One region of the Bacillus sp. DU-106 genome, then DNA from elsewhere that is predicted to be linked to it. Evidence: riboswitches for the same ligand, from Rfam matches in the RefSeq annotation. Region 1 holds a riboswitch; each other region holds the start of a gene.

What was found. Region 1 has a riboswitch for thiamine pyrophosphate ahead of C3Y97_RS02240 (MTH1187 family thiamine-binding protein). Riboswitches for the same ligand answer to the same signal wherever they lie in the genome.
Region 2: another riboswitch for thiamine pyrophosphate. It lies ahead of tenA (thiaminase II); the one in region 1 lies ahead of C3Y97_RS02240 (MTH1187 family thiamine-binding protein).
Region 3: another riboswitch for thiamine pyrophosphate. It lies ahead of tenA (thiaminase II); the one in region 1 lies ahead of C3Y97_RS02240 (MTH1187 family thiamine-binding protein).

Annotation. Positions count from the first base shown of each region.
Region 1 is NZ_CP026607.1:421,554-428,770, reverse strand. It holds gene C3Y97_RS02265 (glycosyl hydrolase family 18 protein) at 1-1,056, shown strand, start outside; partial or broken gene C3Y97_RS02260 (P-loop NTPase family protein) at 1,500-1,694, opposite strand; gene C3Y97_RS02255 (ABC transporter ATP-binding protein) at 1,691-2,440, opposite strand; gene C3Y97_RS02250 (ABC transporter substrate-binding protein) at 2,437-3,435, opposite strand; gene C3Y97_RS02245 (ABC transporter permease) at 3,432-4,205, opposite strand; gene C3Y97_RS02240 (MTH1187 family thiamine-binding protein) at 4,177-4,497, opposite strand; TPP riboswitch at 4,625-4,726, opposite strand; gene C3Y97_RS02235 (non-ribosomal peptide synthetase family protein) at 4,779-7,217, opposite strand, start outside.
Region 2 is NZ_CP026607.1:736,970-744,186, forward strand. It holds gene C3Y97_RS03830 (DUF3965 domain-containing protein) at 1-640, shown strand, start outside; gene C3Y97_RS03835 (hypothetical protein) at 881-1,213, opposite strand; gene C3Y97_RS03840 (SH3 domain-containing protein) at 1,219-2,373, opposite strand; TPP riboswitch at 2,643-2,754, shown strand; TPP riboswitch at 2,815-2,918, shown strand; gene tenA (thiaminase II) at 3,004-3,699, shown strand; gene C3Y97_RS03850 (ABC transporter ATP-binding protein) at 3,668-4,417, shown strand; gene C3Y97_RS03855 (ABC transporter permease) at 4,417-5,169, shown strand; gene C3Y97_RS03860 (ABC transporter substrate-binding protein) at 5,166-6,167, shown strand; gene tenI (thiazole tautomerase TenI) at 6,178-6,798, shown strand; gene thiO (glycine oxidase ThiO) at 6,791-7,217, shown strand, end outside.
Region 3 is NZ_CP026607.1:2,468,408-2,475,624, forward strand. It holds gene C3Y97_RS12580 (esterase/lipase family protein) at 239-1,480, shown strand; gene C3Y97_RS12585 (homoserine dehydrogenase) at 1,568-2,593, shown strand; gene pdxR (MocR-like pyridoxine biosynthesis transcription factor PdxR) at 2,683-4,131, shown strand; gene C3Y97_RS12595 (D-alanine--D-alanine ligase) at 4,136-5,050, shown strand; TPP riboswitch at 5,124-5,229, shown strand; gene tenA (thiaminase II) at 5,357-6,046, shown strand; gene C3Y97_RS12610 (DUF3937 domain-containing protein) at 6,444-6,707, shown strand.

The DNA of each region.
Region 1 (7,217 bases):
AATGAAGGTGTTCCAGTCGATAAACTAGTATTAGGCGTACCCTTTTACGGACGTGGCTGGAAAAGTTGTGGCAAAGAAAATAACGGACAATATCAACCTTGCAAACCAGGTAGTGATGGGAAACTTGCTTCTAAAGGTACTTGGGATGATTATTCTACCGGTGACACAGGTGTGTATGATTACGGTGATTTAGCAGCCAATTACGTTAATAAAAATGGTTTTGTACGCTACTGGAATGACACAGCTAAAGTACCTTATTTATATAATGCAACTACAGGCACATTTATTAGCTACGATGACAATGAATCTATGAAATACAAAACAGACTATATAAAGACGAAAGGTTTAAGTGGAGCAATGTTTTGGGAACTAAGCGGAGATTGCCGTACAAGTCCAAAATATAGTTGCAGTGGTCCAAAATTACTTGATACGCTAGTAAAAGAATTACTTGGTGGACCTATTAGTCAAAAAGATACTGAGCCACCAACGAATGTTAAAAACGTTGTAGTTACGAATAAAAATTCAAACTCAGTTCAATTAAACTGGACTGCATCTACTGATAACGTAGGAGTTATGGAATATGAAATTACTGCTGGAGAAGAGAAATGGAGTACAACAACAAATAGCATTACAATTAAAAACTTAAAACCTAATACGGAATACACATTTTCAATAATTGCCAAAGATGCTGCTGGAAATAAATCACAACCTACCGCTCTTACTGTCAAAACGGATGAAGCTAATACGACACCTCCTGATGGAAATGGTACTGCTACATTTTCAGTCACTTCGAATTGGGGCAGCGGTTATAACTTCTCGATTATAATCAAAAATAATGGAACGACTCCTATTAAAAATTGGAAATTAGAATTTGATTATAGCGGTAATTTAACACAAGTTTGGGATTCTAAAATTAGTAGTAAAACAAATAATCATTATGTAATTACGAACGCAGGATGGAATGGTGAAATTCCTCCTGGTGGATCTATTACAATTGGCGGTGCAGGAACAGGTAATCCTGCCGAACTTTTAAATACCGTCATTAGCGAAAACTAGACGTAATATCCATTAATTAATTCACTAAAGTTTGAATTTAGGTTTGAGCAATACCTCCTAAATTCAAACTTTTAATTTTACGAAAAATCAAAAATATCATAATAACCTATTATAATTATATTTAATTTCTAATATGAAGTTTATATGAAGTTCATTTGAATTTTACATGAATTTCCTTTAATTTCTATTGTCTTCCTATAATATCCATATTATCCTTTACATAAAGGAATTATTTTCATTCCATTTTGAACTATCTATATATATAAAGAAAGATAGTCACCTGTTAGGGAAAGGCTTTCGTATTATAAATATAACAAAAGAAAAAGCACGCTTATAAGCGCACCATAAGAGTGCTTCTTCATACAATTCTCATGTAAGAGTTCTCGAAAATCATGTTAATCACAAAGAAAAGGCATTAGCTCCTAAAAGCTAATGCCTTTTCTTTATTCATATTGTTCAGTATTCCAATCTTCTATATTCCATACTTTTGTTATCCACGATTCATAGAAAGAAGGTTCATGTGAGACAATTAAAACCGTTCCTTTGTATTGTTGTAACGCTTCCTGTAAAGCCATCTTAGTTTCTACATCCAAATGATTAGTCGGTTCGTCTAAAATTAAAACATCAGCTTTTTCTATTTTTTCATATAAGGAGCTAACACACTTAAAATCTCTTCTTTATCCTTTTTTAATTCGAGTGATGTTAACATATCCATCGTTCTCGGCCTAGGTAATTTCACTTGTACCTCGCCAACTATTGACGCTGGTCTTTGAGATAAAATAAATACGCGATCTGAAAGCAAGATTGCCTCATCTAAGTCATGTGTCACCATAACGATTGTTTGCTTTTCTTGATGCCAAGAGTTTAAAAGCCAGCTATGTACTTCCATTTTTGTAAATGCATCTAATTTACCAAAAGGCTCATCCAGCAGCATAATTGGCTTTTCACATAAATATGTGCGCAGAAAACTAATTCTTTGACGCATACCACCAGATAATTCATCTGGATAATGGTCTGCATATTCATCTAGTTGGAACTGCTTTAATGCTTCCATTCCTTCTGTCAGCCTTTGTTTTTTCGGCTTTCCTTCAATTTCTAACGGAAGAACGATATTTTGCAAAGCTGATCGCCACGGTAGTAATAAATCTTGTTGTGGCATATAACTAACAACATCTTGCTCTTGTACTTGCTTATCGTTATACGTTACGTTCCCGCTTGTTGGTTTTTCAACATTTGCAATCATGTTTAATAATGTGCTTTTCCCGCAACCACTCGGTCCTACAAAGGAAACAAACTCTCCCTCTTGTATAGAGGCACTAATATTCTCTAATACATTCTTTCCGTCAAAAGATTTCACTATATTTTTTATTTGTAATCCGCTCATTTTTCACTTGGAAGGAATTCATTTGTAAAAGCATCTTTTACATCGATTTTCTTTTTAATAACTTTGTTGTCATATAAGAAATTCATGTAATTCGTCCAAATTTCTTCCTTCTGTACTCCCCATGCTTTAGCATCATCTTGATACTTCGTACTTAACCATTTTTGGCTTTCTTGAACTAAATCTTTATTTACATCTGGAACAGCTTTAATTAAAATATCAGCAGCCTCTTTCGGTTCCTTAATTGCAAAATTATAACCTTCTGTCGTTGCACTCATAAACTTTTTCACAAAGTCTTTATCTTGCTTCGTATGTTTTTCACTCGTAATAATAACAGGACTATAGAAATCAAGCGCTGGATCTAAGTCCTTCACCATAATCGTATTTAACTCTTTTCCTTGGCGCTTCGCTTCAATACCATCCCAACCGTAATAAATCCATTCGAAATCTGCATCACGACCGATTGATTTAAAGAAATCTGTTTGTCCTAAGATGATTTTTTCAACTTTATTAAAATCAGCTTGATGTTTATCCATAATCGTCTTTAATGTCGCTTCTTCCGCTGGTCCTCCCCAGCCGCCGTAACGTTTACCTTCAAAATCTTTCGGTGACGTCATATTATCTTTCTTAAGCGATGCAAACGCTGAAGTGTTATGCTGAATAATCGCTCCTACAGATACAACAGGAATTCCTTCCACACGAGCTAACGTTACATTTTCTTGTGCGCTTATTGCGAAGTCTGCTTTTCCTGATGCTATCATTTGCTCTGCTGTTACATTGTCACCTGGTTGAATAATTTCTACATCTAATCCTTGCTTTTTGTAATAATCTTTCGTTTGCGCTACATACAAGCCAGTATGATTCGTATTTGGAAACCAATCTAATACTACTTTTACTTTTTGATCTTTACTTGCACTTTCTTCTTTCTTTGCCGGATTACATCCAGCCACACCTACCGCTACTAAGGCAGCTAACATAACTTTCAAACCTTTTTTCATTTTCTGCCGTCCTTTCTATATATCCATGGTGCTGTTATTCTTGCCATAAACTCTACGATAAAATACAGGCATAATGTCACCATAACGATGATTGCTGCAACACCAAATACTCGGGCAGTCAAAAAGGATTTTGTAGCCCTCGTAAGCATAACGCCTAATCCTTCACTTGCACCGAGCCATTCTCCGATAATTGCCCCCATTACGCTATATGTAACTGCAATTTTTAAACCTGAGAAAAAGTATGGAAGCACTGCTGGAAATTTTACTTTCTGGTAAACTTGCCATTTTGTCGCCTTCATTGTTTGTAACAGTTTCAACATGTTTTTATCTACTGTTTGAAAACCTTCTAAAATACTAAGCGCAATTGGGAAGAAACAAACGAGTATTACGACCATTACTTTCGGCAACATCCCATATCCAAACCAAATAATAAATAGCGGTGCAAGTACAACAATTGGAATTGTTTGCGAAATAACGAGCAATGGATTTATTAAAATACGAAATAACGGTATAACGTCCATAATAATTGCGATGCTCGTCCCCAATAAAATTGCAAAGAATAGTCCAATTATAACTTCCTGCAGTGTTTGCATCGTATTTGGTAATAGTAAATCTTTCATCCCAATTAATTCTTGAACAATGGCAGAAGGCTTTGGTAAAATCCACGGTTCGATTTTAAATAATGAAACAGATCCTTCCCATATCGCAATGAGAAGGATAAGCCAAATAGTTGTAATAAGTTTAGATTGCTTCTGGTTTTGCATATTCATCACGGTACTTCCAAACCTTTTCATCTATCGTTACACCAGTGCTTGGACGATAATGGATTTTAATAGAAGTAATCACTTCTTCTGCTCCAGCATCGACGCAAGCTTGTTGCGCACGTTTAACGACATCAAGAAGTACATCTAATTCTCCTTCCAAAGTTGTTTCCATTGCCCCTACTTCATAACGAACTCCCGATTGTTGCACAACTTCAATTGCTTTATCGACAACAGAATATACATCTTTCGTTTTTGCTTGTGGTACTACTGAAAATGACATTGTAACTTGTTGTGACATAATAAAATCCCCCTTATAAAAATAAATTTCAAAAATAAATTTCAAAAATAAATTTCAAAAATAAGAAAAGGCTTTCCTACTGCGTAGGAAAGCCTTGTATGCAAGTTATTACAGAATAACATATGCTACATCACTTTAAGTAACTCCCTACGCTGGCATTATCCAGATCAGGTTGAGGGTCGATGTTTACTTACATCCTCTCAGCCAATTGGCTCCCCGGTCCTTAATTCGTTTTCATTGTAGCATGATTTATTTTATTGAACAAACAAAAGCATGCATAATCATTTCATTATTTTTGGAAAATAACCAACTTTTTCACCATGAGCTAATAACTGCTGAATAAATTCTTTATTAATTGCTGGTACTATCAATTCTTTTTTCTTAATCCATTTATTCGTTCTACGCGTACCCATTACAATTTCAGATTGCTGCGCTCCATCTCCTGCAACTTGAGAAGCAATTAACTCTGCTATTACTTCATTTCCCTTCGCTAATGCAAGTCCGGTATTTACATATTCTGAAAGTGGAACCATTTCAAGATTGTATCCACACTCTCCAATTAGCTGTATAAATTGTTCAAACTCAATTTGATGTGGATGACAAATATGTAACGTCTCTCCTATAATTTGCGCATCTTGCAAATACGATACAATTGATTTACTAGCAAAATCAATTGGTGTGAAATCAACTTTCCACTTCACATTTGGTGCTTTCCCAATTAATAGCATTGTTTTAATAAGACGATAAAATGCGTTTCCTTCAATATTTTGTTGGAACGAACCTGTTTCTGAATGACATGCTAAATTACCTGCACGATAAATATTTCCACGCAAACCATTTTTCATTGCTTCACGAACAATGTTTTCCGCTTGTAGTTTACTATTTGAATATACATTCTCTAAGTCTACACTGTAATTAAAATCACCAGTTTTCATGTATGTATCCCATTGATCTACCGCTAATTCTAACGGGATACCAATTGTAGAAATAAAATGGAATGTAGCACCTTTCTCCGCTAATGTTAGCATACGGCTAGTTCCTTGGACATTTATATTTTCAAATTGTTTTACATCTCCAAAATGTCTTACATCTGCACCGCAATGAATTATCGTATCCATCTTAGAACTGATGAACATAAATTCTTCTTCGCTCATCCCAAGATACTCTTCTCCAAGATCACCAGCTACGGCCTGTATACGCTGTAACCATTCTTCACATATATCATTAAAGTAGCCTGTTAATGTATCTATAATTCTTTGCTGCACATCTTTAGTTGGTCTTACTAAACAATAAATAGTAGCAGATGTATCTCTCAACAATTCATATAATATGTGTGATCCTAAATAACCAGTAGCTCCTGTTAAAAAGACATTTGAAATCTGGTTTTCTTCCAAAACGTTTGCATACGTGATAGTATCTGGTTCGTGAATCACTTTATATTCACGAAATACTTCTTCTTTCTCTACTTTTACTTCTCGCTCAATTCGAGCTAATCCATATATCGTTCTTTCTTTAAAGAAATCTTGAATTGTTAAATGTGAGAAATCTTCTTTTAACAATGTTAAGACTCGTAATACTTTTAATGAATGTCCACCAATTGTAAAGAAATCATCATGCACTCCAACTTTTGAAATTCCTAATACTTCCGCCCAGGCGTTCGCTATTTGTTTTTCTGCTTTATTAGAAGGTGCAACATATTCTTGTAGCCGAACCGGTTCACACTTTTCTTCTAACTGAGCTAACTTCTTAACATCAATCTTTTTATTAGGTGTAAGTGGTAATTCATTAATATAAATTAGTTTAGATGGCACCATATAATCTGGTAATTGCTCTTGTAACTGATAAACTAATTCTGGTATTTCTTTTTTATTTAAAGTTGTATAGAACGCGATTAAATATTGGCTACCTTCCTTACTCTTCTTAGCAAAAACAGCATTTTCTTTTATATTATGATTTTGAGAAATTTTACTTTGGATTTCGCCTAGTTCAATACGATGTCCTCTAATTTTTACTTGATCATCTTTCCGATGTAAAAACTCTATATTTCCATCCTCTAGCAACTTAACGATATCACCTGTTTTATATATATTAACTATAGGATTAAAAGGGTTCGGAATAAAAGCTTCAATTGTTTTATTAGGCTTATTAAAATACCCTTTTGCTAATCCCACTGAATCTATATATAATTCACCAGGTACACCAATTGGACAAAGATTCATATTCTCATCCAAAATCATAACTTGATAATTAGCACATGGTTTACCAATGGGAATACTCGCAACATCCTCATTTAACTGACTAGGTATTTTATAGGTTGTCGTCACTACAGTACATTCTGTCGGTCCGTATACATTATGAATTTCAACATTTGTACCTATTCTTTCTCTCCACAATTTAATAACCTCTACAGGCAACATTTCACCGCCAATCGCAATTCTTTTTAGGGAAGCTAGCTTATATATATCTTCTTCTGCTAAATAAGTTGCTACTTGTCGAACAAAAATTGTTGCTAATGCCAAGATTGAAGTTGCTTTCACTTTATAGATTGCATTTGCAAATGCTTCTACAGACAATCGCTCTTCCTCTAATAGTACATATAAGTTTCCTCCACAGAATAAAGAAGCAAATGACTCCCATACAGAAGCATCGAAACTAAAGGAAGGAAATTGGGCAAATACATCCTCTTCTGTCAATTCATATTGCTTTTTCATCCAAGTATA
Region 2 (7,217 bases), 320 kb from region 1:
AGTATTGGAATTTACATTCTTTTATATGTGCAAGAGAGCGAAATCATTATCAAAAGAGCAATTAAATAGTGATATGATGAGTTTAGCAATGTATTGTAATACTTTTGTATATGATTTGTATACACATGATTTATTACGGAAATATCGTAAGTGTACAGATTTCCTATCATATTATGGACCTAGTCAGGCAGTTTTAGCATGTCAAAGAGCTGTATTATCTCAAATTTCCGATCGCTTAGACCCATTAAAGACAACGCATGTAGATGATTATTTATATGTGATGAAAGAAATGATGGAGCATATGACGATAGGAGTAATGGATCGATATGGTCATTTTATTGGAAAGCTACTATCTTATGTGCCATTTTTCGAAATGATACAAGTTCCACAGCATGCATATTATTGTGAAGAATTACTGTATATTTGTAAGGGCATTGAATATAAAGAAGAAACACTACGCAATTATATATTTATACAATTACATGATTGTTTACCATCATTTTTTAGGCTATTTCTTAAAAATAAGCGTTACGCAACGATTCATGATATTCTTTTCTATTGGTGCGATGACGAACAACGAATGAGCTTAGAGAAAAAATATAATCTGAGCTTTATTTATGAAAAATATGCTTGTGGATAAACAATATTTTCGATATGAAAAATTAATATAAATTAAAAAGGATCTCCAGTTTATGTGAGATCCTTTTTTGTTAGTAAAACAAGGAGAAAGTGATTAAGACAAGAAACAACATTCCATATAGGAGAAGTTGTGCAGTATAACTTCCTTGTATACCAAAAAAAGTATTGGCTTTCTTATACAAATGCAATATGTATTTTATTGGAGCATCTTTGAAAGATTGGTACACAGTGTCTCCTCTTTCTAAGCTTCTTGTTTTTGTTTTTGGTTATAAGGGACATTAATATATCTAGCTACAAATAATAAAACAGCCATAAAGAATACTGGAAATACAGTAGATAAATAAAAGCCATTACTAATTATATTTGTTATGAGAGCACTCAAAAGAAAAATAGCATTATAAATATGGGCAATTTTTTGTTTTAGTTGCACTTGAAATGATTCCATCATAATTTCTAATGCAACAAAAGCAATAATAATAGATAAAAATACAATGTTTGTATTGTAAATGATTAAACAACAGATTAAACCTAAAAAGGCTACGTATTCAATTATAAGAGGTATATTGCGTGGCATACAATTTACCTAACTAAATATGGCAGTGGATTTACTGCATTTGTTTTTTCAAAATTCCATTCTCCATTATGTAATTCAAAATGAAGATGTTGCCCGTATGAATGACCTGTGTTTCCCATATGACCTATTAATTGTCCAGTCTGTACTTGATCACCAGCTTGTACAGTGCGATCCTTCATATGAGCATAAACAGTTGTATATAATTTCCCATTGATTTGATGCGCAATGAAAACAACATTGCCATAGCTAGCTGAATAATAAGATTTCACAACTTTACCTGCAGCAGCAGCTTGGATAGAGACGTTTCCTGGAGCGGCAATATCTATACCATAATGCATTTGTTCCCAGCGTATATCAAAGGTTGAGCTAATTCTTCCTTGAGCGGGGAATTTGAAAGCAGCTGGAATTGATGAAGGCTGATCTGTTTTAGCTTGTGGTTGATTTTGTACTACATAGTGTTTTGCTACATATCCGTATCCTGTGCCAAAACGAATTTTATACCAAGTACCTACAGTTTCTACTACTTGTACTTGAGTACCGTTTTGTAATGAACCGAGTAGAGCGCTACTTGTACTAGCGGTGCTACGTACATTTAGATTAGGTGTTGCAACAGTATATTTTGTATTATTTTGAACGGTGATTCCTTTTACTAAGGGTTGTGAACCATTAGAGATGAATGCTTTTTGTACGTAACCTGTTTGGCCATTATGTGATATTTTATACCATTCGCCTTGATCTTCTTGAACGGTAATAAACTTACCATTTGGTAATACATCTAAAATGGAAGATTCTAAATTAGGTTCAGAGCGAACGTTTAATGCATTAGCATTAACGATGTATTGATCATTAGATTGAAGTTTGTTTTTTAGTAAAATAGCATCTTTTTGTACATAACCTACTTTATTATGAACAGATACTTTATACCAACCATTAGTTGTTTCAATGATGTTCACTTTTGTATTAAAGCGAATTGTATCAATTGATGTGCTTTTTACGTTATCTTCTGTATGTAATGCTACTTGATCGACTTTGACATACCCAGTTTTAATATTAGATAATTGTTCAGCGTTTGCTTTTTGTACATTTGTTTCACCCATAGAAGGAAGTAAAGAAGCAATCGCTACAGTAGTTGCTGTTAAAGCAGTAGCTTTCATATTCATGGAATAGAGACCTCCTCTAGTTGTATAGTTGTAATTTTATTATAGTATAAAGATATAATATAGTGGGGGTATTCACATAAATGTAATATGAAATCAATATAAAAATAAATTTTTTGAGGATAATGATTCCTTTTTATACAATTAATTGGGGTTTTATTTTCTAAAATAGAATGTATGTATTGTATAATTTTGATATTATGTTGATAATTAAGAAAATTAAAAAAGTTGATGATGTCTTATTAGGGTGTTATACTGACAGTGATAATTTTATAGTTTGCTAGGAGAGCTGGTGTTGCCAGCTGAGAGTAGGCCGTAAGCCTTTGATCCTTTTTATTACCTGATCTAGATTATGCTAGCGTAGGGAAGCAATTCGGACACTAACAATGAGTCCCCGTTTCTTTGCGTATAGAAACGGGGCTTTTTTATTTGAAAATTTCATATTGAAACCACTAGGGGTGCTTGACTTGCTGAGAGAGGAATAATCCTTAACCCTTACAACACCTGATCTAGGTAATACTAGCGAAGGGAAGTGGAACATCGAATAAATGTATAACTTTATTTGCTGTAACCACTTCTTATATATAGAAGTGGTTTTTTATTTAGATACATATATTGAAAGGGGATAGAGAAATGAAATTTTGCGATAGATTATTAGAAACTGTGCAACCGGTTTGGGAGATGAGTCATAATCATCCGTTTGTAGTGGGTATGGGAGATGGCACGTTAGAAAAAGATAAATTCCAGTATTATATTATTCAAGATTATTTATATCTGCTAGATTATGCAAAGTTATATGCGATTGGTGTTGTAAAAGCAACGAATCCACAAGTAATGGGAAAGTTCGCTGAACAAATTGATGGTATATTAAATGGCGAAATGACAATCCATAAACAATATGCAAAAAGACTTGGAATTTCTATAGAGGAGATAGAGTCTGCGAAACCATCTGCTAAAAATTTAGCTTATACAAATTACATGATGTCTGTATCTCAAAATGGCACACTTGCGGAATTAATAGCAGCGCTTCTTCCATGTATGTGGAGCTATTGGGAAATTGGAAAGCGTTTAAATGATATTCCTGGAGCAAGAGATCATGAGTTTTTTGGTGAGTGGATTCAAGGATATAGTTCGGAAGAATACGGTAATCTTTGTATTTGGTTAATAGATTTATTAAATGAAATGGCAGTTGGAAAGTCTGAGAAAGAACTAGAAAGATTAGAGGAGATCTTCTTATATTCCAGTCGATTTGAATATTTATTCTGGGATATGTCCTATCGTAAGGAGATGTGGGGATTTGAGGAGCAAGAACATACTACAGTTTCATAATGTTTCTTTTCATTACGATGAGAAACCAATCATCCATGAATTAAATGCTTCTATATATGAGAAAGAGTTTGTCAGTATTATCGGACCGAGTGGATGTGGAAAAAGTACTTTATTTCGCCTTATTACAGGTCTAGAAAAGGTAAGTACTGGACAGATAGAATTGACAGAAACAAAGAACCATCCTGTAGGATATATGCCGCAAAAAGATATGCTTTTGCCGTGGAGAACAATTATTGAGAATGCTGCCCTGCCGCTAGAGTGCCAAGGTGTACAGAAGAAAGAAGCAGAAGTAAAGGCAAAGGAACTGTTACATAAATTTGGTTTGCAAGGGTATGAGCAAAAATATCCGAAAGATTTATCTGGTGGGATGAGACAACGTGTATCTTTTATTCGAACTTTATTAACAGGCGGGGAGATATTGCTGTTAGATGAACCATTTAGTGCGTTGGATGCTTTAACGAAGACCTCTTTGCAAGAATGGTTGTTTGAACAATGGCAAGAGTGGGAAAAAACAATTTTATTCATTACTCATGATGTTGAAGAAGCGTTATTTCTTTCAAACAGAGTTTTAGTAGTGGAACAGCAGCCGATAACGACTTTGACTGAGCGGACTGTACCGCTTGATCATAACAGAACACGAAAAGATTTATATAAACCGGAAGTATTAGCGCTGAAAGATGAGCTTCTTAGTATGTTACAAAGGCAGGTACTTGTGTGATGAACCGATTGAAAGAATTAGTTCCTGCTATTACACTTTCTAGTATTTTACTAGCTGTGTGGGAAATAGGAGCAAGAATTGTAGATGAGATGTACATTTTACCGTCACCGTCTGCGATTGTAATGAAGATATGGAAACTAAAAGACATATTATTTACAGTTCATTTACCTGCAACGTTATACGTCGTTTTAATAGGTGTTGTTATCTCTATCGTATTAGGTGTAGGGCTAGCGATGTTAATGAATGCGAGTACATGGATGGAAAGAGCATTTTATCCATTATTAGTTGCTTCACAAACGATTCCAATTACTGCGCTTGCTCCGCTATTTGTTTTATGGTTTGGATATACAATTTGGAGTAAGGTTGTTGTCACAGTTTTAATTACGTTTTTCCCAATTGCGGTCAATACGTATGATGGACTGCGTAGTACGAAAAAAGAATGGGAGGAGCTCTTAGTTACATATGGAGCAACAAAAAGAGATATTTTTCTTAAATTAAAGTTGCCGTCTGCTCTTCCTTATTTTTTCTCAGCTTTAAAAATTGCAGTTCCGCTTAGTGTTATCGGAGCAGCAATTGGAGAATGGCTCGGTGCACAAGCTGGGCTTGGATATTTCAGTAAGAGAATGATGACGCAGTTAGATGGAGCTGGCGTATTTGCACCTATTGTATTGTTATCATTATTAGCTATTTTCTTCGTCGTAATTATTTCCATATTAGAAAAGAAATTCATTAGTTGGAGGAAGCATTCATGAAATTTTTAAAGCGCATCTTTGTGTTTACATTATTAATTGCAATAATTGCAGGATGTTCGAGTAATTCAGCATCAGATAAAAGTAAAAAAGAGAAAGAAATAACAGTCATGTTAGATTGGTATCCAAATGCGGTACATAGCTTTATCTATGCAGCAATTGAAAAAGGATACTTTAAAGAAGAAGGTGTAAAGGTAAATATTAAATTCCCTTCTAATCCGACTGATCCATTAACGCTAGCAGCAGCAGGGAAGGTGACAGTTGGCTTGTATTATCAGCCAGATGTTGTTATGGCGAGAGCGAATGAGCAAATTCCAGTGAAATCAATTGGGGCTGTCGTACGTTCACCATTAAATCATGTTGTATCACTGAAATCAGCGGGCATTCAATCACCGAAAGATTTAGAAGGAAAAACAGTAGGATACTCTGGAACACCATTAAGTGAGATGTATTTAAAAACGATGGTAAAAGAAGCTGGTGGTAATCCTGATACAGTGAAAGTAGTAGATGTTGGCTTTGATTTAGTACCAGCATTAATTACGAAGAAAGTAGATGCGGTAACAGGGGCATACATTAACCATGAAGTACCTGTTATGCGTCATGAAGGCCATGAACCAGCGTACTTTAATCCAGCTGATTACGGAGTACCAAACTATCATGAGCTTGTGTTTGTAACAGGTGATAAAACGTTGAAAAAAGATAAAGAGGCGTTGCAAGCTTTCTTACGTGGTACGAAAAAAGGCTATGATTTCATGAAGAAAAACCCAGATGAAGCATTGAATATTTTATTAAATCATCAAGAAAAAGAAAACTTCCCACTTGTGCCAGAAGTTGAAAAGGAAAGTATGAAAATTTTATTAGAGAAGATGGAAACGAAAGATGAGCCATTCTTATCAGATTCAAAAGAATCTTGGGAGAAACAAAATAAGTGGCTGAAGGACAAAGGAATGACGAAAGAAACCGTCCCAGCCGATGAATTATTCGAAAATATTTTAAAGTAGGCGAATGAATATGAAAAATGAGCTCCATGTAATCTCAAATGGCCATATGCCATTCGAAGAGTTAGTGAATGTAGCGATGCAAATTGAGAGTGAGATTGATTATTTGCATATTCGTGAGCGTGAGAAGAGTACGAAGGAATTATATGAAGGTGTGGAAAGTCTATTAATGGAGGGCTTTCCAGCTTCTAAAATTGTCATAAACGATCGAATTGATATTGCAATTTTATTAAATATTCCTCGTGTTCAACTAGGATATCGAAGTACAGATGTAAAGTCAGTGAAAGAAAAGTTTTCGTATTTGCATGTCGGTTATTCTGTGCATTCGCTAGATGAAGCAATAGTAGCTTTTAAAAATGGAGCGGATTCACTCGTTTATGGCCATGTATTTCCGACAGATTGTAAAAAAGGTGTGCCAGCGAGAGGGCTTGAAGAAATTTCAGACATTGCAAGGTGTTTATCTATACCGATTACAGCAATTGGAGGAATTACCCCAGAAAACACAGTGGATGTTCTTACTAACGGTGTAAGCGGTATAGCAGTTATGTCTGGAATTGTAAGTAGTAGTAACCCGTATAGCAAAGCGAAATCTTATAAGGAATCAATAAGAAAGTGGGCGGAAAAACATGTGTGAGAAGTATGATGTAGCGATTATTGGTGGTGGTGTAATTGGTAGTTCAGTTGCACATTTTCTAGCAGAAAGAGGACATAAAGTAGCGATTGTGGAGAAGCAAAGTATTGCATCGGAAGCTTCAAAAGCAGCTGCTGGTTTACTTGGTGTTCAGGCAGAATGGGATGCGTATAATCCGCTATTTGAACTTGCTAGAGAAAGCCGAGCTATATTTCCACAACTTGCAGCAGTTTTACGTGAAAAGACGGGTGTTGATATTGGATATGAAGAAAAAGGAATTTATCGTATTGCTCAAAATGAAGATGAGAAGGAAAGAATTCTTCACATTATGGATTGGCAGCAGAAAACAGGTGAAGATTCTTATTTTCTAACGGGAGACCATGTGCGGGAAAAAGAGCCATATCTATCCGAATCTATTATAG
Region 3 (7,217 bases), 2.0 Mb from region 1:
GTTTTTAAATCTTTTTAACATGAGGAAACTATATCTAATTATAAATCTAAATAAATAGATTTACAAGTTATATTGTAAAAAGTAAATATTTGCTTGAATTAATATTTATCAACAGTTGTATATGTTTTCTATATATACAATGTATATAAAATAATTTACATTATGTTTAAGTTGTTAAATTATTCTGTTAATTTTTTCAGGAAGAAAAATGTAAACGTTTTATTAGGGGGGAGAAAGTATGGGGAAGTTATTTTTAAAAATATGTTTTTTTGCATTAGTGACCGTATGTTCATTCGCAGCGAAAATATCATACGCTGAAGAGAGGCAACAAAATAATTATCCTATCATATTGGTGAATGGATTTGCTGGATGGGGTAGAGAAGAAATGCTTGGCGTAAAATATTGGGGTGGTGTTCATGATATACAGGAAGATTTGAAACGAAATGGTTATACGGTACATACCGCAGCTGTTGGACCTGTTTCTAGTAACTGGGATCGTGCATGTGAATTGTATGCACAAATTAGCGGTGGGACAGTAGACTATGGTGCAGTCCATGCTGAGAAACATGGACATAATCGTTTTGGCAGAACTTATAGTGGTTTTGCGCCGAATTGGAGTGAAACAAATAAAGTTCATTTAGTTGGACATAGCATGGGTGGACAAACGATTAGAACATTAGTACAGCTATTAAAAGAAGGTAGTTTTGAAGAAAAGAATTATGTGAAAAATCACCCAGACACCAAAATATCACCACTATTTGAAGGCGGAAAATCATACGTTCATAGTGTTACAACATTAGCAACCCCTCACAACGGTACAACACTTGCGGATGGTAGTCTTCTACTGCCGTTTGTTAAAGATTTACTCATTACAGCTGCAAGCTTTGGAGGAAACAATAATTTATCATTATATGATTTTAAATTGGATCAATGGGGTATAAAGAAGAATGCTGGAGAGTCCTTTTTCCAATATAGTAATCGTATTCTAAATAGTTCACTTTGGAAAAATACAAAAGATATAAGTCAATGGGATTTAAGTACAGATGGTGCAAAGGAGTTAAATAATTGGGTAAAGACGCAACCAGATGTGTATTATTTATCCTATAGTGGACATGCATCACAAGCAGCACCTATAACAGGTTTACATTTGCCTCATATAACGATGAATAAAGTGTTAATGGGAAATGCATTTTTCTTAGGTTCTTATGCGAGATATGAAGAAAACCGTCCGCTAGTTGATACTTCTTGGTGGCAAAATGATGGTGTAGTAAATACAAATTCTATGATTGCACCATCTTCTAATGTTACTGTAAATAATAATGAGTCATTACAGATTGGAAAATGGAATCATATCGAAACAAAAGCGAATTGGGACCATCTCGACATGATAGGGTTAAGTGTTTCAGACTCGTTAGGTTTTTCTAGCATTCAAGAGTTTTATAGAACAATTGCTGAAAAGCTATCACGTTTACCGAAATAGGTAATAATAAAGCGCTCTCGATGGAATTCGAGAGCGCTTTATATTATATTGAAAGAGGGATTTGGTAGAAAAATATGGGGGGATATTATGAAAATTCAAGTTGTATTATCAGGATACGGAACAGTAGGCAGAGAGTTTATAAAATTATTAAATGAAAAATATTCATATATATATGAAACATATGGGATTCAATTAGTTGTAAGCGACGTATTAGGGAGAAATATTGCAATACATAATGAAGACGGCTTATCACTTCATCATTTATTAATGTATGGTGGCGGTACCGCTGCAATTGAAAAATATTTAGAGTATCATCCGAAGGAACGTGCAACAACTAGCATAAGTGGTACTGTATTGGTAGAATCAACAGTTACAAATCTTAAAGATGGAAATCCAGGGAAACAATATATGAAACAAGCGATTGAAAAACAGATGGATATAGTGGCAATTTCTAAAGGTGCGCTCGTTACAAATTGGAGAGAAATAAATGAAGCAGCAAAAGGCGCAAATATACGAATTCGATATAGCGGTGCAACAGCCGCTGCACTACCGACACTAGATATCGGACAATTTAGTTTAGCCGGTTGCAGTATTGAAAAAATAGAAGGAATATTAAATGGAACAACTAATTATATTCTTACGAAAATGTATGAGGAAGATATGACATTTGAAGAAGCACTGAAAGAAGCACAAAATAAAGGAATTGCTGAGACAAACCCTATATTAGATATAAGTGGTTCAGATAGTGCGTGTAAATTGTTACTTTTGACAAACAGCTTAATGGAAACAGAGAAAACACTTACTGATATACATATAAAAGGAATCGAGCACGTTACAAAACAGCAAATTCGAAATGCTAAGGAACAACATAAAATTATTAAATTAATAGCATCAACATATAAGGATGAGGGAGGCAATGTGAATTTAAATGTTGAACCGTGCCAAATAGAAAAAGATCATCCGTTAGCAAAAGTAAATGGAACCGAAAAAGGAATTACGTTCTTTACAGATACGATGGGACAAGTTACTACAATTGGTGGGGCTTCTAATCCAAGAGGCGCTGCAGCTGCAGCTTTAAAAGATGTAATAAACTTATATCGAAAAGATTTGTAAGACCGTACCGCCCTTTATAAAAAATACATATGCCGTGGACCTTTTGAGAATGAAATAAATATGCAAAAATGATTGCAGGGGGTAAGAAATTGTTTAAGGATTTTAAAGTTGTTAAAGAACGTCCCGTTTATATTCAATTGAAAGATTATTTGAAGAAAATGATTATGAAAGGGCATTTGCTCGGGGATCAAAAAATCCCATCAACAAGGGAACTAAGTGAATTACTAAGTGTGAGTAGAAACACTGTACTCGCTGCTTATGCAGATTTAGAGCAAGAAGGACTCATTTATGCAGTTAAAGGAAAAGGGAACTTTGTTGCCAAGGTGGATATATCTAACACTTCGTCTGTTGAAATAGATTGGAAAAATAAACTTAATACAGTGACCGCATTAGCGGACGAATTAGATTTAATGAAACATGGTGTTCGTTGGGAAAAGGGAATGATTGTTTTTAATAGTATAGCCCCGGATGAGAAGCTATTTGATGTTGAAAATTTCAAAAGAGCTTTTCTTACTCGTATGTCCATTGAAGGGGACATCGTATTGAACTACGGATATGCAAAGGGATATAGACCGTTAATGAATTATTTACTTCATTACATGGAAATGAAAGGTGTAGACATTTCGAATAAAGATATTCTAATTACAAATGGATTTACAGAAGGATTGGATATTGTACTCTCTTCTTTATCAAAAAAATCCGGTCGTGTCATTTGTGAGAATCCAACTCACCATGCTGCACTTAAGCTTTTCCGTTTACATGGACTTGAAGTTCATGGGATTGATATGCATGAGGATGGTATTGATACGAATGAAGTTGAAAAAAGTTTGCGTGAAAAAGATTTTGATTTTGCTTATTTAATTCCTTCTTATCATAATCCAACCGGTATTGTTACGAGTTCAGAGAAAAGAACGGAATTGATGAGGTTATTCTCAAAATACAACGTTCCTATTATAGAGGACGGATTTAATGAAGAATTACGTTATTCAGGTTCACATTTAGCTCCATTATTAACTTTTGCGGGAGCTGGCAATAATGTGATTTATATTAGTAGCTTTTCAAAGGTGCTTTTCCCTGGTTTACGTGTAGGCTGGATTATTGCAGATAAAGAGCTGATTCATTATTTAGAAAGCGTAAAAAGAGCAAGAACGATTCACACATCTACGCTAGATCAAGCTGTTCTGTTTCAATATTTACATGAGGGATATTTTGAAAAATATTTAAAAAAGGCAAGATCTGTTTATAAGAAAAAATATGAGTTAGCTGTCGGGGCATGTAACCAGTACATTCCTTTTAAAAGAATGACTGGAGATGGTGGACTTCATTTATTTATAGAGCTAGAAGAGCATATGAATGCCCGCACACTTTTACAAAAGTGTTATGAGAAAGGCGTTACGTTTTCACCTGGAGATGTTTTTTACTCTGATGGAGAAGGAGCAAACACTTTCCGATTAGGGTTTTCGCGCTTGAAAGAAGAAGAAATAGTTCGTGGAATTAAAATAATTGGTGATACATTAAAAAATGAAATTTGGAGTTGAGAAAATGAAAATCGGTGTTATTATGGGCGGGGTATCGTCTGAAAAACAAGTTTCAATTATGACGGGGAATGAAATGATTGCTCATTTAGATAAAAATAAGTATGAAATAGTTCCAATTACATTAAACGAAAAAATGGATTTAATTGAAAAAGCGAAAGACATTGACTTTGCATTGCTCGCATTACACGGAAAATACGGAGAAGATGGGACAGTTCAAGGAACACTGGAGAGTTTAGGGATTCCTTATAGCGGAAGTAATATGTTATCTAGCAGTATATGTATGGATAAAAATATTTCGAAAAAGATTTTACGTTATGAAGGTGTAGAAACACCAGATTGGATTGAACTTACAAAAATGGAGGATCTAAATCTTGATGAGTTAGATAAGTTAGGATTTCCATTAGTGGTAAAACCAAACTCTGGCGGATCGAGTGTCGGGGTGAAAATCGTTTACAATAAAAATGAATTGATCTCAATGCTAGAAACTGTATTCGAATGGGATTCTGAAGTAGTAATTGAGAAGTATATAAAAGGTGATGAAATTACATGTTCTATTCTGGATGGAAAACAGTTACCTATAGTTTCAATTCGACATGCAGCCGAGTTCTTTGATTACAATGCAAAATATGATGATACTAGTACCGTTGAGGAAGTTATCGAACTTCCAGCAGAAATTAAGGAACGTGTAAATAAAGCTTCACTGACTTGTTATAAAGCATTAAAATGTAGTGTTTATGCAAGAGTTGATATGATGGTGAAGGACGGAATTCCATATGTAATGGAAATTAATACATTACCAGGGATGACACAATCAAGCCTATTGCCCAAAAGTGCAGAAGCAGCGGGAATTAGTTATAGCAAACTATTAGATATGATTATTGAAACATCATTAAAAGTTAGAAAAGAAGAAGGGTTTTAAGGAGATTATATAACGAATTTTTTTGACAGTTTCACGAAGTATGCTATGATGAATACATTATAAAAACAAAATATTTATCCACTAGGGGGGCCTTTTATAGGCTGAGATCAAATGTGATTTTGAGACTCTTAGTACCTGATCTGGTTAATGCCAGCGTAGGGAAGTGGGAAAGACGTTGCTATTTAATGAGTAAATAAATACTGTCAATTTCACTTTCTTTACGCCTGTAAAGAAAGTTTTTTTATTTTACAGCTTTAATAATTGTGGATAAATACTTATATTTTATACATTATTGGAGGGATTTAAATGACTTTTTCACAATCATTACGTAAAGAAGTAGATTCAATTTGGGAAGCGAGTTTTAACCATCCTTTTGTAAAAAAACTTGGTGAAGGAACATTAGATTTAGCTAGTTTTCGCTATTATGTGCTTCAAGATTCATATTATTTGAGTCATTTTGCTAGAGTACAAACTTTAGGAGCTGCAAAAGCTCTTGAATTAGAGACGACAGCTCGTATGGCACATCATGCTCAAAATACATATGAGGCCGAGTTATCTTTACATGAGAATTTTGCTAAAAAACTAGGGATAACGAAAGAAGAAAAAGATAATTTTATTCCTGCGCCAACTGCATATGCGTATACTTCACATATGTATCGTGCTGCGTATGAAGGGCATTTAGGAGATACCATTGCAGCAATTTTACCTTGCTATTGGTTGTATTATGAAATTGGCGAACGCTTAAAAGAGTGCCAGCCGGAAGAGCCAATTTATAACGAATGGATTTCTGCTTATGGATCTGATTGGTTCCGTACGCTAGTTGAAGAACAAATTACACGTTTAGATACTATCGCTGAAAAAGTAACAGAGGCAGACCGCAAACGTATGAAACAGCATTTTATTATTAGCAGTCAATATGAATATTCATTTTGGGAAATGGCTTATACATTAGAAAAGTGGCCAGTGGATACAGACGTAAAAGACGTAATTGGATAAAGAATAGAAGTAATGTTATAGATAGGTCTGGATCATACCTATCTATATATTTTTTCTTGTCAAATTTGCGTAAAGTTATTAGTGCTACGGATATGGCGAAATAGAATATCGATAATTTAGCTCATTTACTTGTCTACGCATTAACTGGATAAACTTCTGTCACATTTATTTTACAATTAAAGAACGTAAATGTTGGTGGTATGAAGTTAAATAAGAAAAGAAACCCGAGCTATTAGCTGTAACGGAGTTGTTTTTTCTTCGCAGGAATTCCTAAATTATCATGGAGTGTTGTTAATACGATATGCAAATATGCATATCGTATTTTTTTGAGTTCTTTATGTGTTAAAATTAGATATAAAGATATAGAAATATAAAGAAGCAAAAGCAGGAATATCCAATGAATTTTGAGAGGTGTTATATGTTTACAAATAAGAAATTAATTCGATTTGGTTTATCGTTGTTTGTATTTTTAGGGATAATTAATTTTACAATCAGCTATTTCCAAACATATCTTGAAACAGCAGCAGATATTAAATGGGTAATTCCAGAAATTTGGAAAACTATTTTGCTAGATGTTCCTCAAGGTATACTTGTTCTTTTAGGCGCAATTGCTTTATATGATTTCACAAAAGAGGCATCACAAAAAGACGCATCAATCTAAGTGTGTCTTTTTTCAATTAGCAATTTCATAGAGAGTTTTGCTGGAGAAATAGAATGAAAAGCCCTAATTAGGGCTTTTTTTGTTGGAATTTCATATCCGTCATAGAAACCGGTCACTTGGAGGTGTTATAGCGAAAGCCATTTACAGTACAGAAAAATCTAAGCAGCAGACGGAAATATATAGGACATGGCATCATAATTATTGAGAAATTAATTGAACTTAGTAAGTATGAAGATATGACGCTAGAATTCATATTTTTAAATTTTTATTTATCCCGCTATTTGCCGGGCAGTAAGCCCCCCACCTCAAAATTCAGCGGAAGCAAAGAAGTTAGGTAGGGGATGAACAAAACCCCACTGATTAAAGTTTCACTTTATAAAAATGAGCCCATAGTAAAAATAGGTATATGAACAAGGTGCATCATCTAGTGATAAGTCATACTTTGTTGGTGTACGTATTGAACTTAGTTTATAGCGCTATTTCTACTTAGATGTAACGAACAGGAATATA